4 regions of the Pantoea sp. YU22 genome follow, and region 1 is predicted to be linked to each of the others. Evidence: predicted binding sites of a transcription regulator. Region 1 holds the regulator's gene; each other region holds the start of a gene.
The links. Region 1 encodes LexA, which represses DNA repair genes until DNA is damaged. Its sites were predicted from a motif close to TNCTGTATGTACATACAGNA; they were not measured.
Positions count from the first base shown of each region.

Region 2: dinG (ATP-dependent DNA helicase DinG) is a predicted target of LexA. The motif match lies at 1,568-1,587, and genes of this name have one in related genera.
Region 3: umuD (translesion error-prone DNA polymerase V autoproteolytic subunit) is a predicted target of LexA. The motif match lies at 1,664-1,683, and genes of this name have one in related genera.
Region 4: dinB (DNA polymerase IV) is a predicted target of LexA. The motif match lies at 1,481-1,500, and genes of this name have one in related genera.

Region 1 covers NZ_RYDU01000002.1:453,464-456,671, forward strand. Annotated here, with positions in the region: gene dinF (MATE family efflux transporter DinF) at 1-1,255, opposite strand, end outside; gene lexA (transcriptional repressor LexA) at 1,377-1,991, opposite strand; gene EKL29_RS06575 (diacylglycerol kinase) at 2,098-2,466, opposite strand; gene plsB (glycerol-3-phosphate 1-O-acyltransferase PlsB) at 2,594-3,208, shown strand, end outside.
Region 2 covers NZ_RYDU01000001.1:129,187-132,394, reverse strand. Annotated here, with positions in the region: gene dinG (ATP-dependent DNA helicase DinG) at 1-1,542, opposite strand, end outside; gene EKL29_RS00655 (LacI family DNA-binding transcriptional regulator) at 1,725-2,708, shown strand; gene EKL29_RS00650 (inositol monophosphatase) at 2,832-3,208, shown strand, end outside.
Region 3 covers NZ_RYDU01000019.1:31,405-34,612, forward strand. Annotated here, with positions in the region: gene silP (Ag(+)-translocating P-type ATPase SilP) at 1-702, shown strand, start outside; partial or broken gene EKL29_RS19790 (DNA polymerase V subunit UmuC) at 852-1,130, opposite strand; gene umuD (translesion error-prone DNA polymerase V autoproteolytic subunit) at 1,139-1,561, opposite strand; gene EKL29_RS19800 (DUF305 domain-containing protein) at 1,975-2,325, opposite strand; gene EKL29_RS19805 (heavy metal sensor histidine kinase) at 2,473-3,208, opposite strand, start outside.
Region 4 covers NZ_RYDU01000003.1:37,936-41,143, forward strand. Annotated here, with positions in the region: gene EKL29_RS06865 (class II glutamine amidotransferase) at 1-520, shown strand, start outside; gene dpaA (peptidoglycan meso-diaminopimelic acid protein amidase) at 491-1,237, opposite strand; gene dinB (DNA polymerase IV) at 1,537-2,589, shown strand; gene EKL29_RS06880 (NADP(H)-dependent aldo-keto reductase) at 2,756-3,208, opposite strand, start outside.

The DNA of each region.
Region 1 (3,208 bases):
GCGCGAGAAAGACCGTCACCGCCAGCCATAAACCGTGGTTACCCAGCCAGGGCAAGGTCAGCAGCGTCAGGAAATAGCCGAGCGCGGCAACCGCCATACTGTTACGCATTTCTCGCCCGCGCGTTGCGCCGATGAACAGGCCATCCAGCAGATAGCACCACACCCCCGCCAGCGGCAGGATGATTTGCCAGAACAGATAGCGATCCACCTGCTGCCGCAGCGAATCCAGCGAGGTGAGCGCCGCCACTATAGCTTCGCCGCTCGCCGCGTAAATCAGCGCGAACGCCAGCGCCACCATTCCTGCCTGACGACAGGCGGCGTGCCATACAGCCAGCAGCCTGTCGCCGTCGCGCGCGCCGTAGGCTTCGCCAGAGACAGCTTCCACCGCGTAGGCGAAACCGTCGAGCGCATAGGCGGTAAAGGTGATAAACATCAGCAGAACGGCATTAGCGGCGACGATCTCAGGCCCCAGACGCGCGCCGATCAGGGTGAGCGAAGCAAAGCAGAGCTGCAGCAACAGCGAGCGCAGCATAATGTCGCGATTGAGACGCAGCAGACGGCTAATATCGCCGCGCCAGCTCTGTTTCAGCATCGCCATGGAGATGCCGCGTATTTTCAGTACGCGCCACACCATCGCCAGCCCTACCGCCAGCGTGACATATTCCGCCACCGCCGTTGCGGTCGCCGCGCCCGCGACGCCCCACTTCAGCCCCGGCACCAGCCAGAGATCGAGCAGGATATTTACCGCGTTGCCCACCACCAGCAGCACAACCGGCGCGCGGGCATACTGCACGCCAAGCAGCCAGCCGAGGATCACCATGTTCGCCAGCGTCGCCGGCGCGCTAAGCCAGCGGATATGAATGAAGAGCGCGGCCTGTTCCAGCACCTGCGGATTGCCGCCCGCCAGCCGACTCGCCAGCGAACTTAACGGATCGCGCAGCAGCACAAACAGTCCGCCAGCAAGCAGCGCCATCAGCAGCGGCTGCGTCAACGCGCGCGCCAGCGCCTGCGGGTCGCGTGCGCCAAAGGCCTGAGCGGTAAAGCCCGTGGTGCTCATGCGAAGAAACAGGAAAAGCATAAAGACGAAGCTGGTGGCGGTGGTGCCAATCGCCACGCCGCCAAGGTAAACCGGACTGTTGAGATGGCCGATAACGGCGGTATCCACCAGGCCGAGCAGCGGCACGGTAATGTTAGAAAGGATCATCGGCAGCGCCAGCCGCCAGAGGTGTCGGTCGTCTGTAGAGAAGAGACGCATCAGCCGGTCCATGCCTGAAAACGTAAAACAGAAAGGAGCGGCGTTAACCGCATTGAGAGCGCTTTAACAGCTTATCGTACAGACGCCTGACGAAACGATACAGGCGTCTGAAGGCAACCGGTCAGAGCCACTCGCCGTTGCGCACCACGCCCACCGCCAGACCTTCAACGGTCAGCGACTGCGTGCGGGTATCGACGATAATCGGCTCGAAGTCGTTGTTTTCCGGCAGCAGATGCACCACGGTGCCCTGCTTTTTCCAGCGCTTTACCGTGACTTCGTCATCGATGCGCGCCACTACGACCTGGCCGTTACGCACATCCTGCGTTTTATGTACCGCCAGCAGATCGCCATCCATAATGCCGATATCTTTCATCGACATTCCCGCGACGCGCAGCAGAAAATCAGCAGAAGGCTTAAACAGGTCGGGATCAACTTTGTAATGCGTTTCAATATGTTCCTGCGCCAGCAGCGGTTCACCGGCGGCGACGCGGCCGATCAACGGCAGCCCGTTAGACTCTTCCTCTTCCATCAGCAGGCGAATGCCGCGTGATGCGCCGGAGACGATCTCGATAACGCCTTTACGTGCCAGCGCTTTCAAATGTTCTTCGGCGGCGTTGGGGGAACGGAACCCCAGCTGCGAGGCGATTTCCGCACGCGTCGGCGGCATGCCCGTCTGGTTAATATGGTCGCGAATCAGGTCATAAACCTGTTGCTGCCTGGTGGTTAATGCTTTCATCCCGCCCCCTGGTTGTTTATACAGTCGCTGTGAGTATATACAGGTATTGGCGAAATGAAAACCAAAACCCAGGGAAATAACAGCCATTTGGGCAATTGTGGAAAGCCTAGCGCAAATGGGACCAAAGCAGCGCGATCCAGACAAACAGCGCCAGTATGATAGCCAGCAAGACGGCGGCTGAGCCCATGTCTTTCGCCCGTCCGGCCAGCGGATGACGCTCCTGACCAATGCGATCGACCACCGCTTCAATCGCGCTGTTAAGGATCTCGACGATTATCACCAGCACCACCGATCCGATCATCAGGATGCGCGCGACGGTATCGACATCCAGCCAGCAGGCGATGATAACGGCGATGATGGCGGCCGTGGCTTCCTGACGAAACGCGGCCTCATGCTGCCAGGCGGCGCGCAGCCCTTGCCAGGAGTAGCCTGCCGCTTTCACAATCCTGAGCAAACCGGTGGTATTACTTGCCATTGCGAGGGAACCCTTTTAGTTGTTTGACGTCAATGTCTGGGCCAGGTGCGTTTGGCACCACACAGATCTTCGCAGCACTTTCTGATATGCTTGCGGCGCTTTGCTAACAAGAGGCTTCATGTTGTCTATGTCAGGTTGGCGTAAACTCTATTATAAATTGTTGAATTTACCACTTTCCGTTCTGGTAAAAACTAAGGCTATTCCGGCCGATCCCGTTTCCGAACATGGACTCGATCCGACGCGGCCGATTATGTACGTGCTGCCATACGATTCCAAGGCGGATTTGCTGACGCTGCGTCAGCAGTGTCTGAAGCATAATTTGCCCGATCCGCTGGTGCCGCTGGAAATTGACGGCACGCTGCTGCCGCGCCACGTGTTTATTCACAATGGCCCGCGCGTGTTCCCCGCTTTCGGGCCGAACACGGAATCGGTGAAAATTTTCCACGAGTATCTCGATCTGCACCGCAATAATCCACATCTGGATATCCAGATGCTGCCGGTCTCGGTGATGTTCGGCCGTGCGCCAGGTCGTGAAGTTCAGGGCGACGATACGCCGCACCTGCGCGAGCTTAACGGCGTAGAGAAGTTTTTCGCCATCGTCTGGCACGGCCGCGACAGCTTTGTGCGCTTTTCCCCGACCGTCTCGCTGCGCTGGATGGCGACGCAGCACGGCACCGATAAATCTATCGCGCAGAAACTGGCGCGCGTGGCGCGCATTCACTTTGCGCGTCAGCGGTTAGCG
Region 2 (3,208 bases), on a different contig from region 1:
GTTAGCCAGCAGCGGCTCATAGCGCATCTGCGGGATCACCAGCTTGCCCTGTTCGACGTGGTTGAACGGCGAGTCGAGCGCCACGAAACGATCGCCTGCTTTTTCGTTCAGGCCCGACATCTCCTGCAGGCGACTAAAGCTGTTAAGCGAGCGCAACGTGGCGGAGGTCACCACAACATGGGGGATTTTGCGCCATAACAGTTTCTCCAGCTGATCGCTGACGCGGATGCCGGCGCAGTGAAACAGCAGATGCGCCTGCCCCTCGCGCAGCTCGCGCGTAATCCACTTGGAAACTGGCGCGCCCGACGCTTTCGGCATCGCCGCCAGCCGCCACAGTTTGCTGACCGACTCAAACCAGCCGAACTGGCGGTTAAGCTGCAGCAAATTACGGTGCAGACGCATCAGATCGACGCTGCCGGTCTGCTCGCTGAGGGCGTTGATCAGCCCTTCCGCCAGCCCGCGCAGCGCGTCGCTCAGCTTAAAGAGGCGCGCGCAGAGCGCCAGCAGCTCTTCGGGCAGCTCGCCCAGCACAAAGCGAAACTCGCCCGGCTGATTATCGGCGGGCAGCAGCGGATTGAGCGCCTGGCTCAGGGTGGTCAGCAGCTCGCGCAGTTCGTCGCAGTGCGCTTTAAGGCGCTCCGGGTTGCTGAGCGGCGGCGGCGATTTCGGGCGCATCTGCGTCATAATGCCCTCCACCAGCCGCACAAAGAGGTCAAGCTGCAGGCTGCTCCAGCCCGGCGTGATATCCGCGCTCATTTCCAGCGCGTCGCGCGCCACTTCGGGCAGATGGTGTCCTTCGTCCAGCACCAGCATCAGATGCTTCGGCGGCGGCAGCACCGACTCGTTTTCCATGGCCGCCATGACCAGCGCATGATTAGCCACCACCACATCCACCTGTTCGATTTCGCGGCGGGCAAGGAAGAACGGACATTCACGGTACCAGCGACAGTGCGCGCCGAGGCAGCTCGCTTTGTCGGTAGAGAGGCGCTGCCACAGGCTGTCGCTGATGTTCTCTTCGCTGTGATCGCGCAGCCCATCCCAGGCGTAGCTGCCGAGCGATTTCTCCAGGCGGGCGCATTGCGTCTGCTCCTCCTGCGTGCTGCTGACCGCCTCGTCGTCGAGATAGAGCAGCAGATCGCCCTGGTGATCGTCACTGGCCGCCAGCGCCGCCAGGTTGCGTGGACAGACGTAGCGTCCGCGTCCGAACGCAGCGGTAAAGGTGAGATCGGGTATGATCTTTTTCAGCAGCGGCAGATCTTTGGTAAATAACTGATCCTGCAGCGCCACGTTGGCGGTGCTGACGATCAGCCTTTTCTCTTCGGCGCGACTCGCCGCAATGCCGGGGATCAGGTAGGAGAGCGTTTTGCCGACGCCGGTCGGCGCTTCAATCGCCAGGTGGCGCGCATCGTCGCCCGCCAGACATTTCGCGACTTCGGCGATCATCTGGCGCTGCGGCGCGCGAGGAATAAAGTCCGGCACCTGCTGCTGTAGCGCCTTATACCACTGCGCTATCTGGCTTTTTATTGCTGCTGTCAGGGCCATAATCATTTACCGCGGGGTGAAAACGGCCTGTATTTTTACACAGTAATCCGCCAGCGTCAGCTACAGGCCGCATTTTTTCGCGCCGCCTCGACGTCTCCGTATAACGCCTTTCTGCTGAAGCGCTGGATTCTGCGGCGGCAGATGCATAAGCTAAGGCCCATTCTTTCGGACGCAGGTGCGGCATGAGCGAAAAGAGTAAAAACTGGGTAAAAGCGGAAGATGTCGCCCGCCTGGCAGGGGTCTCACGTTCTGCGGTGTCGCGCACCTTCACGCCCGGCGCATCGGTGGCGGAAAAAACGCGTCAGAAGGTGCTTGCCGCCGCAGAAGAGCTGGGCTATCAGGTCAATATCATCGCCCGCGCCATGAATACCGGCAGCAGCAATTTTATCGGCATCGTAACTGCAGGCTTCGATAACCCTTTTCGCAGTAAACTCCTCGCGCCGCTCGTGCATCAGCTGGCGCTGCATGGCCTTATCCCGCTGCTGATGAATGCGGACGATCCGCAACAGCTGGCGCCCTCGCTGAAACAGTTGCTGAGCTATCACGTCGCTGGCGTCATTATCACCTCAGGCGCGCCGCCGCTCTCGCTGGCGGAAGAGTATCTGGCGCGCAAAATCCCTGTTACGCTGATAAATCGACATGCCGATTTAGCGGGCTGCGACCGCGTCGCCAGCGATAACAGCCAGGGCGCGCACCTGATTGCGCAGCACTGCACAAATCGCGGCTGGCGAAAGATAGGTTTTATTGGCGAAGATGCTCACCATTTTAGTACCAGTCAACGCTATCAGGCGCTGAAAAAATTACTGGGCGATCGCCTTGTCGCTACGCGATTTTTCCCTGGCGGCGGCTATGAGGCCGGACGCGCTGCTGCTAGTGAACTGTGTGAAGAGCAGCCCGATCTGGAGGCTCTGGTCTGCGCTACCGATATGCTGGCGCTGGGGGCTATCGACGGACTAAAGGCTCATGCTTCGCGTCCCGCCGTTACCGGCTTCGATGATATTCCTCAGGCGGCATGGGATCCGTATCAGCTAACAACCGTTCAGCAGGATACTGCGCTCCTTGCCCGGCATGCTGTGGATCTGCTGCTCACGCGCATCGCTCAGTTCGATCTGCCGCCGCGCCAGCGCGCCGTACCCGTGAAATTAATCGTTCGACGCAGTGCATAATGGAAGATTCATTTTATGCGGCGTCGGTCACAGACTAATCGATTACGCCCCTTCACACTCATGCCAGCCCTGCGGGGTTAATTTTTTCCCTTCAAATGCACACGTGTGCAAAAAGGAGTGTTGATGCATCATTCTGACAACAGTGAACGGTTAAACCGTTACCGCTTTGCCTGCGAGCTGGCGGAAACAGGCGGCAGACTCGCTTTCCAGTACTACCAGAAACGCGAAGAACTGCCTGTCGATCATAAGGGCGAGGATGCGCAGGATGTCGTCAGCCTGGCCGATCGCGAAGTAGAAGCGCTGGTGAAATCACGTATAGCGCAGAGCTTTCCTGAAGATGGTTTTTTAGGTGAGGAAAGCGGATTCGCTCAAGATGGGGCGCGGGTGCTCTGGGTGGTGGATCCCATCGATGGCACCAGCAGCTTTCTCAACGGCCTGCACACCTGGTGCCTCTCGCTGGCGGTCATAATCGACGGCGAGCCGGTGATAGGCGTCGTTTA
Region 3 (3,208 bases), on a different contig from region 1:
GAGCTGGCCATGCAGGATAACAGTATCGTTATTGATAACCAGAAGACCACTGCGGATGCCTTGCGCAGGGAAGGCGCAACCGTTATCTATGTGGCGAAAGACGGGCAGCTTGCCGGCCTGATCGCTATTTCGGATCCCCTTAAAGCAACCACGCCCGAGGCACTTAAGGCCTTACGTGGGGCGGGTATCCGTATTGTCATGCTGACAGGGGATAACCAGCTTACTGCTGAAGCCGTGGCGCATAAGCTCGGAATAGAAGAGGTCGAAGCCGGGGTTTTACCTGATGGTAAAAAAGCAGTGATTAGTCGGCTGAAAGCAACAGGCCATGTGGTGGCGATGGCGGGTGACGGCGTGAACGATGCACCTGCACTCGCGGCTGCTGACGTGGGGATTGCGATGGGTACGGGGACTGACGTGGCAATAGAGAGCGCCGGCATCACGCTTCTTAAAGGTGACCTGATGATGCTGAACAGGGCTCGCCATCTGTCCGAGATCACCATGAAAAATATCCGGCAGAATCTGTTTTTTGCCTTTATCTACAATGCCATCGGAGTGCCCGTGGCCGCAGGTCTGCTTTATCCGGCGTATGGCATATTGCTCTCGCCGGTAATTGCGGCAGCGGCTATGGCCCTTTCTTCCGTCAGTGTTATCGTTAATGCGTTACGTCTGAGAAGTATCAGGCTCGGCAAAGAAGGGCATTAATTAGTGCGCATTTGCTGACAGAAGGAGACCGTTATGAAAGTACCACTTATGCCGAGGTTGCAGTAGTCGAGCTCGCGGCATTTGTGCTTTTACGTTAGCACTGCTCACATCTGGTCGGCTACTGGGCTTATCTTTTACTGCTGATCCGGGGGGGATATTTCTTCCAGCGCCATCATTACGCGCTGGCTGAGGCTGTGATAAAGCCCGTAATTTGAGCTGAACACGTAAACCCGTTCCTGAAAATTCTGCGTCTTAATCTGGAACCATGTGGTGCCCATTTTTATTCCCAGCGCTTTTGCGCCAGCGCTGCGGGCGAGCACGCATCCATCATTGTTACTCAGCACCACCACAGGCTTCCCCCTCAGGTCGGGGCGGAATAAGGCTTCACAGCTGGCATAAAACGAATTTACGTCGGCAAGGCCAAACACAGGCATAGCTACCTCCGGCGTGCGCGCGTGCTGTTAAAAAACCATGTGACCACGCTGAGCAGCTGCAGCTCTTCAGGATAGATAATGGAATAAGACGGATTCATTGGCAGAAGTGCGAGCCGCGGGAACAGCTGAAGACGTTTGACTGTGAACTCACCATTTACCTCAGCAATAACGATATCCCCGTGGGTGGCTTCCTCTGCGCGATCAACCACCATGACGTCGCCATCACACAATCCCAGATCGCGCATACTGTGTCCGCTGGCACGTACGAAGAACGTTGATGCTCGTCGGCGTATGCAAAGCTCATTGAGATCGAGTTCTTTCTCCACGTAATCCTGAGCAGGGGAGGGGAAGCCAGCTGCGCAGGGCTCCGCATAGAGCGCTACGCGGACAGGCGGTGTGAAGACCGGTGGCCAGAGTAAGGTCAGGCCCTGTGCATAACGGCCCGGTTCATAATCCCGGCCCCCGGATGTACTGCCGTATAACGGTAATTGCGTTTGAACAGACCATAGAAATCCTCCTCTTAATTATACTGTTTATGCGCACAGCATTAATGAGGCAGTTTTATCTGGCAAGCAGAGCGAAACGGCTGCAGGCATTTAACCTGCTCATCTGTATGAAGGGTGACCGCTTTATTTCTTTTTGGCGCTGAACATTCACACACCATAAGCAAGTGGGGCAAATGTACGCAAGGCCCGGCGGTGTCTTGCATACCCTGCAGGGTAAACGATCAGGTTCTGATTCTGAGGTATGTGAGAACAAAAAAAGCAATGACTCGCCAGGGCGAGCCACTGAAAGACAGGAAGGTAACTTATACGGCGCATATACTGACGGTGAAATGTTACTTTTTAAGCCAGTTTTCCATCTGCTTTATCTCTTCTTTCTGAGCACTGATAATATTTTCAGCCATTTTTTTCATCTCAGGGTCTTTGCCATATTTGAGTTCTGTTTCAGCCATAGCGATCGCCCCCTTGTGATGCTCAATCATGCCTTTTGCAAAGGCCCTGTCGGCATCCTTGTCTTTTACCGCGTTCATCATGCCGTCATGCATCTGCTGCATACCAGACATGTAGTCCTTTGACGCCGGGGACATGTTCATGTCATGCGACATTTTCATATCCGGCTTCTGGGCCATAACGGCTGCCGGCAGGGCAAGCATCAACGCAGCCAGTGTCAGAGAAAATTTCTTCATGATTCGTTCCTTCTCAGCATCAGATAAAATCAGGGTTTCAGATCGTCATCAATTATCCCTCCACTCTTTTCGGAAGAGTCTACTGATGCAGATCAGAGAGTTGTCGTTACAGGTATAAGTCTGGAACAAAAAAGCATAAGCGCAAAGTCAGGCTGCTGGCAATTCCACCGTAAAGGTTATTAACTCGCCGTTCATCACAGCCTGTAACGAACCATTGTGTGCCTGCAGAATGGATCGCGTGATTGAGAGACCGAGCCCTGCACCGTCCGTATTATGCTGACGTGACGTATCTGCCCGGTAAAACCGGTCGAAAAGTCTTGTAATATTTTTATCAGTGATGACACGGGTGCGGTTCGATACGTGTATATAAGCCAGCGTTTCCCCCTGCTCTGCGCAAATCAGGATCTCATCGCCCTCTAAAGAATATTTTATTGCATTTGTTATGAGGTTACTCAGCGCCCGCCGAATCATCAGCCGGTCACCGGCAAAGCAGGCATCGCCCTCAAGATTAAGGGATTTTCCATTTTCAGCTGCCAGGGGTTCAAAATACTCAATCAGCTCGGTAATTTCAGTATGTGCCATGATTGTCTCCTTTTTGAGGGAGAGAAGGCCATTATCTGACTTAGCCAGGAAAAGCATATCGCTGCTCATTCTGGCAAGCCTGCCCAGCTCTTCTAGATTGGAAAAAAGGATCTCCCTGTAACTGTCAGCATCACGCTCCCGTGACAACGCGACCTGCGTCTGCATCATCAGATTGCTGACAGGGGTGCGAAGCTCGTGAGCAATATCCGATGAAAATTCGGACAGACGCCGGAAGGAGCTTTCGAGCCTCTCCAGCATGCTGTTGAACTCTGCAACCGTAGGCAGGAGCTCAGCGGGTAGC
Region 4 (3,208 bases), on a different contig from region 1:
CGGGCCGGTTTCGCTGGAAAATACCCATCCCTTTACCCGGGAGCTGTGGGGACGCAACTGGACCTATGCACATAACGGCCAGCTAAAAGGCTATCGTCAGCTGGAAACCGGCCATTATCGCCCGGTCGGTGAAACCGACAGCGAGAAGGCGTTCTGCTGGCTCCTGCATAAGCTGGCGACGCGCTATCCGCGCACGCCCGCCAACTGGCCAGCCGTGTTTCGCTATGTGGCGGAACTGGCGGGCGAGCTGCGGCAGAAAGGGGTGTTTAATATGCTGCTGTCGGACGGGCGCTATCTGATGGCGTTCTGCTCAACCAATCTTTACTGGATCACGCGTCGCGCGCCCTTCGGCAAAGCGCAGCTGCTCGATCAGGACGTCGAGATCGATTTCCAGCAGCACACCACCGCCAACGATGTGGTGACGGTGATTGCAACGCAGCCGCTGACGGGAAATGAAACCTGGCACCGCATCGTGCCAGGCGAGTGGGCGTTATTCTGCCTTGGAGAGCGCCAGGAATGATTTAGACGCGGCTTCGGGATTAACAATCACCGGGCTGCTGTTGTTCATCACATAGCTGCCGCTGGCGACGTTGACCGTCGGCGGCTGATGATACTTCTCAAAATAGGCGTAGCCCGGCTGCAGCTCGCGCCAGAAGCTGGCGTAGGTAGAGTAGCGATGACGCTGCATATTTGTGTCGGTCATGCGGAACGGGAAGATGCTGATATTAACCTGCGCCTGGCCGTTACGCAGTGCCGCGTTCACGTAAGTGAAGATCTCATCCATATAGGCGTTGGTCATGGCGTAGCAGCCGATCGATTTGCAGTCGCCATGGATCATCAGATAGTTGCCGGTATAGGCGTGTTCGCGATCGTACTGGTTAGGAAAACCGACGTTGATAGCGCGATAAAAGCGGCTGTCCGGCTTAAGCTGGTTTAGCCTGACGCTGTAAAATCCTTCCGGACTCTTAAAATCCCCTTCACGGCGCTTCGGTCCGAGGCCGCCGGAAAAGTTACAGATGCGGTAGGTATCGAGCAGGCGAAATTCGTTGCCGATTTTGCCATAGAGCTCCAGCGTGCGTTCTTCCTTGAAGATCTGAATATAAACCGGCGTGCCAAGTAGCTGTTTCTTTAATTCTTTACTCACCGGCGTCGACATCTGCTGCGTCGGCTCGGGAGTCATTGCCATGCTGAGGGCTGGCATCAAAATCATCGCAAACAGAAGTGCGATTTTGCCCATGCTGTGTATACCTTGAGTGAGGAAGAACGGTGACGCGAAACGCGTCCAGACTTGCATTATCGGAAAACTCCGCTACCGCAGCGCAACATTAGCATTGTCTGTTTTTTTATCAAGACGCCGCTGGGTAAATTCGCGTTTTCCTCAAGGTATGACGGCCAGAAATTTGTAAACTTTAATGGCAACTTGCGTTAAGGCCCGCTTTCTTACGCGCCCGAAGCAGTGGAGGTGCGGCGGCACTTTTGCATCTGTACATCTATACAGTATCATAAGGTGTGGCGAAAACCTGATGGCGGGCAAGCGTGAAAATCATACATGTCGATATGGACTGCTTCTATGCAGCGGTGGAGATGCGCGACAATCCGGCGTTGCGCAATATCCCTATCGCCATTGGCGGCAGCCGGGAACGACGCGGTGTGATCAGCACGGCGAACTATCCGGCGCGCAAATTCGGCGTACGCAGCGCGATGCCCACCGCGATGGCGCTGAAGCTCTGCCCACATTTGAAACTTCTGCCGGGTCGCTTTGACGCTTATAAAGAGGCCTCGCAGCAGATCCGCGATATTTTCCTGCGCTACACCCCTTTAATCGAACCGCTGTCGCTGGATGAGGCCTATCTGGACGTGACCGACAGCCCGCTCTGTCACGGCTCCGCCACGCTGATCGCCCGTGAGATCCGCGCCACTATTCAGCGCGAGACGGGGCTGACCGCCTCGGCCGGCATCGCGCCGATTAAGTTTCTCGCCAAGATCGCCTCCGATCTCAACAAGCCCGACGGGCAGTACGTGATTACGCCGCAGGAGATGCCCGGCTTTCTGCTGTCGCTGCCGCTGGCGAAAATTCCGGGCGTCGGCAAGGTGGCGACAAAGAAGCTGGAAGAGATGGGGCTGCATACCTGCGCCGATGTGCAGAAAGCGGACGTGGCGCAGCTGCTCAAGCGTTTCGGCAAGTTTGGCCGCGTGCTGTGGGAGCGCAGCCACGGTATTGACGAGCGTGGCGTGGTGGTGGAGCGCGAGCGAAAGTCCGTCGGCGTCGAGCGGACGCTGGCGGAAGATATTCACAGCTGGGAAGCCTGCCTGGAGATTATCGATTTTCTTTATGCGGAGCTGGAGCGCCGCCTGACTCAGGTGCGGCCCGACAAACAGATTGCGCGGCAGGGCGTTAAACTCAAGTTCAATGATTTCCAGCTGACGACCCAGGAGCATATCTGGCCGGAGCTGAATAAAGAGGATCTGATTGCGGTGGCGCGTAAGACCTGGGATGAGCGACGCGCCGGGCGCGGCGTGCGGCTGGTGGGGCTGCATGTGACGCTGCTGGACCCGCAGCTTGAGCGACAGCTGCTGCTGGGGCTGTAATGACAAAGGGCAAGACCAGCGGCATTGTGAACGGTGCCAGCGCAGGTAGCATCGACCAACCGCAACGTTGCCGTTCGTCATCCCTGAGTCCTTGACCCGCCCAGTTCGTGGCGCGGGCCGTTTTGCTCTTCGGGCGAGGCTACCCGCTTGCTAAGCAAGCTAGCCGTTAAGGTGCCGGATAGGTATAGCGGCGGTGAATCGCTTCCAGCTCCTCAAGCACCTCTTCGTTCAGCGTCAGATTAAAGCTGTCGATATTGATCTTCAACTGCTCAAGGGTGGTCGCGCCCAGCAGGGTGCTGGCGACAAACGGCTGCTGACGTACGTAGGCCAGCGCCATCTGCGACGGATCCAGCCGATGTTTCTGCGCCAGCGCCACATATTCCGCGACCGCCTGCTGCGATTGCTCGCCGCTGTAGCGCGTAAAGCGGCTGAACAGCGTATTGCGCGCGCCGGCCGGTTTAGCGCCGTTAAGGTACTTGCCGCTCAGCGTGCCGAAAGCGAGGCTGGAGTAAGCCAGCAGTTCAACCCCTTCATGCTGGCTGATTTCCGCCAGGCCCACTTCAAAGCTGCGGTTCAGCAGGCTGTAGGGATTCTGAATGGTCACGATGCGCGGCAGCTC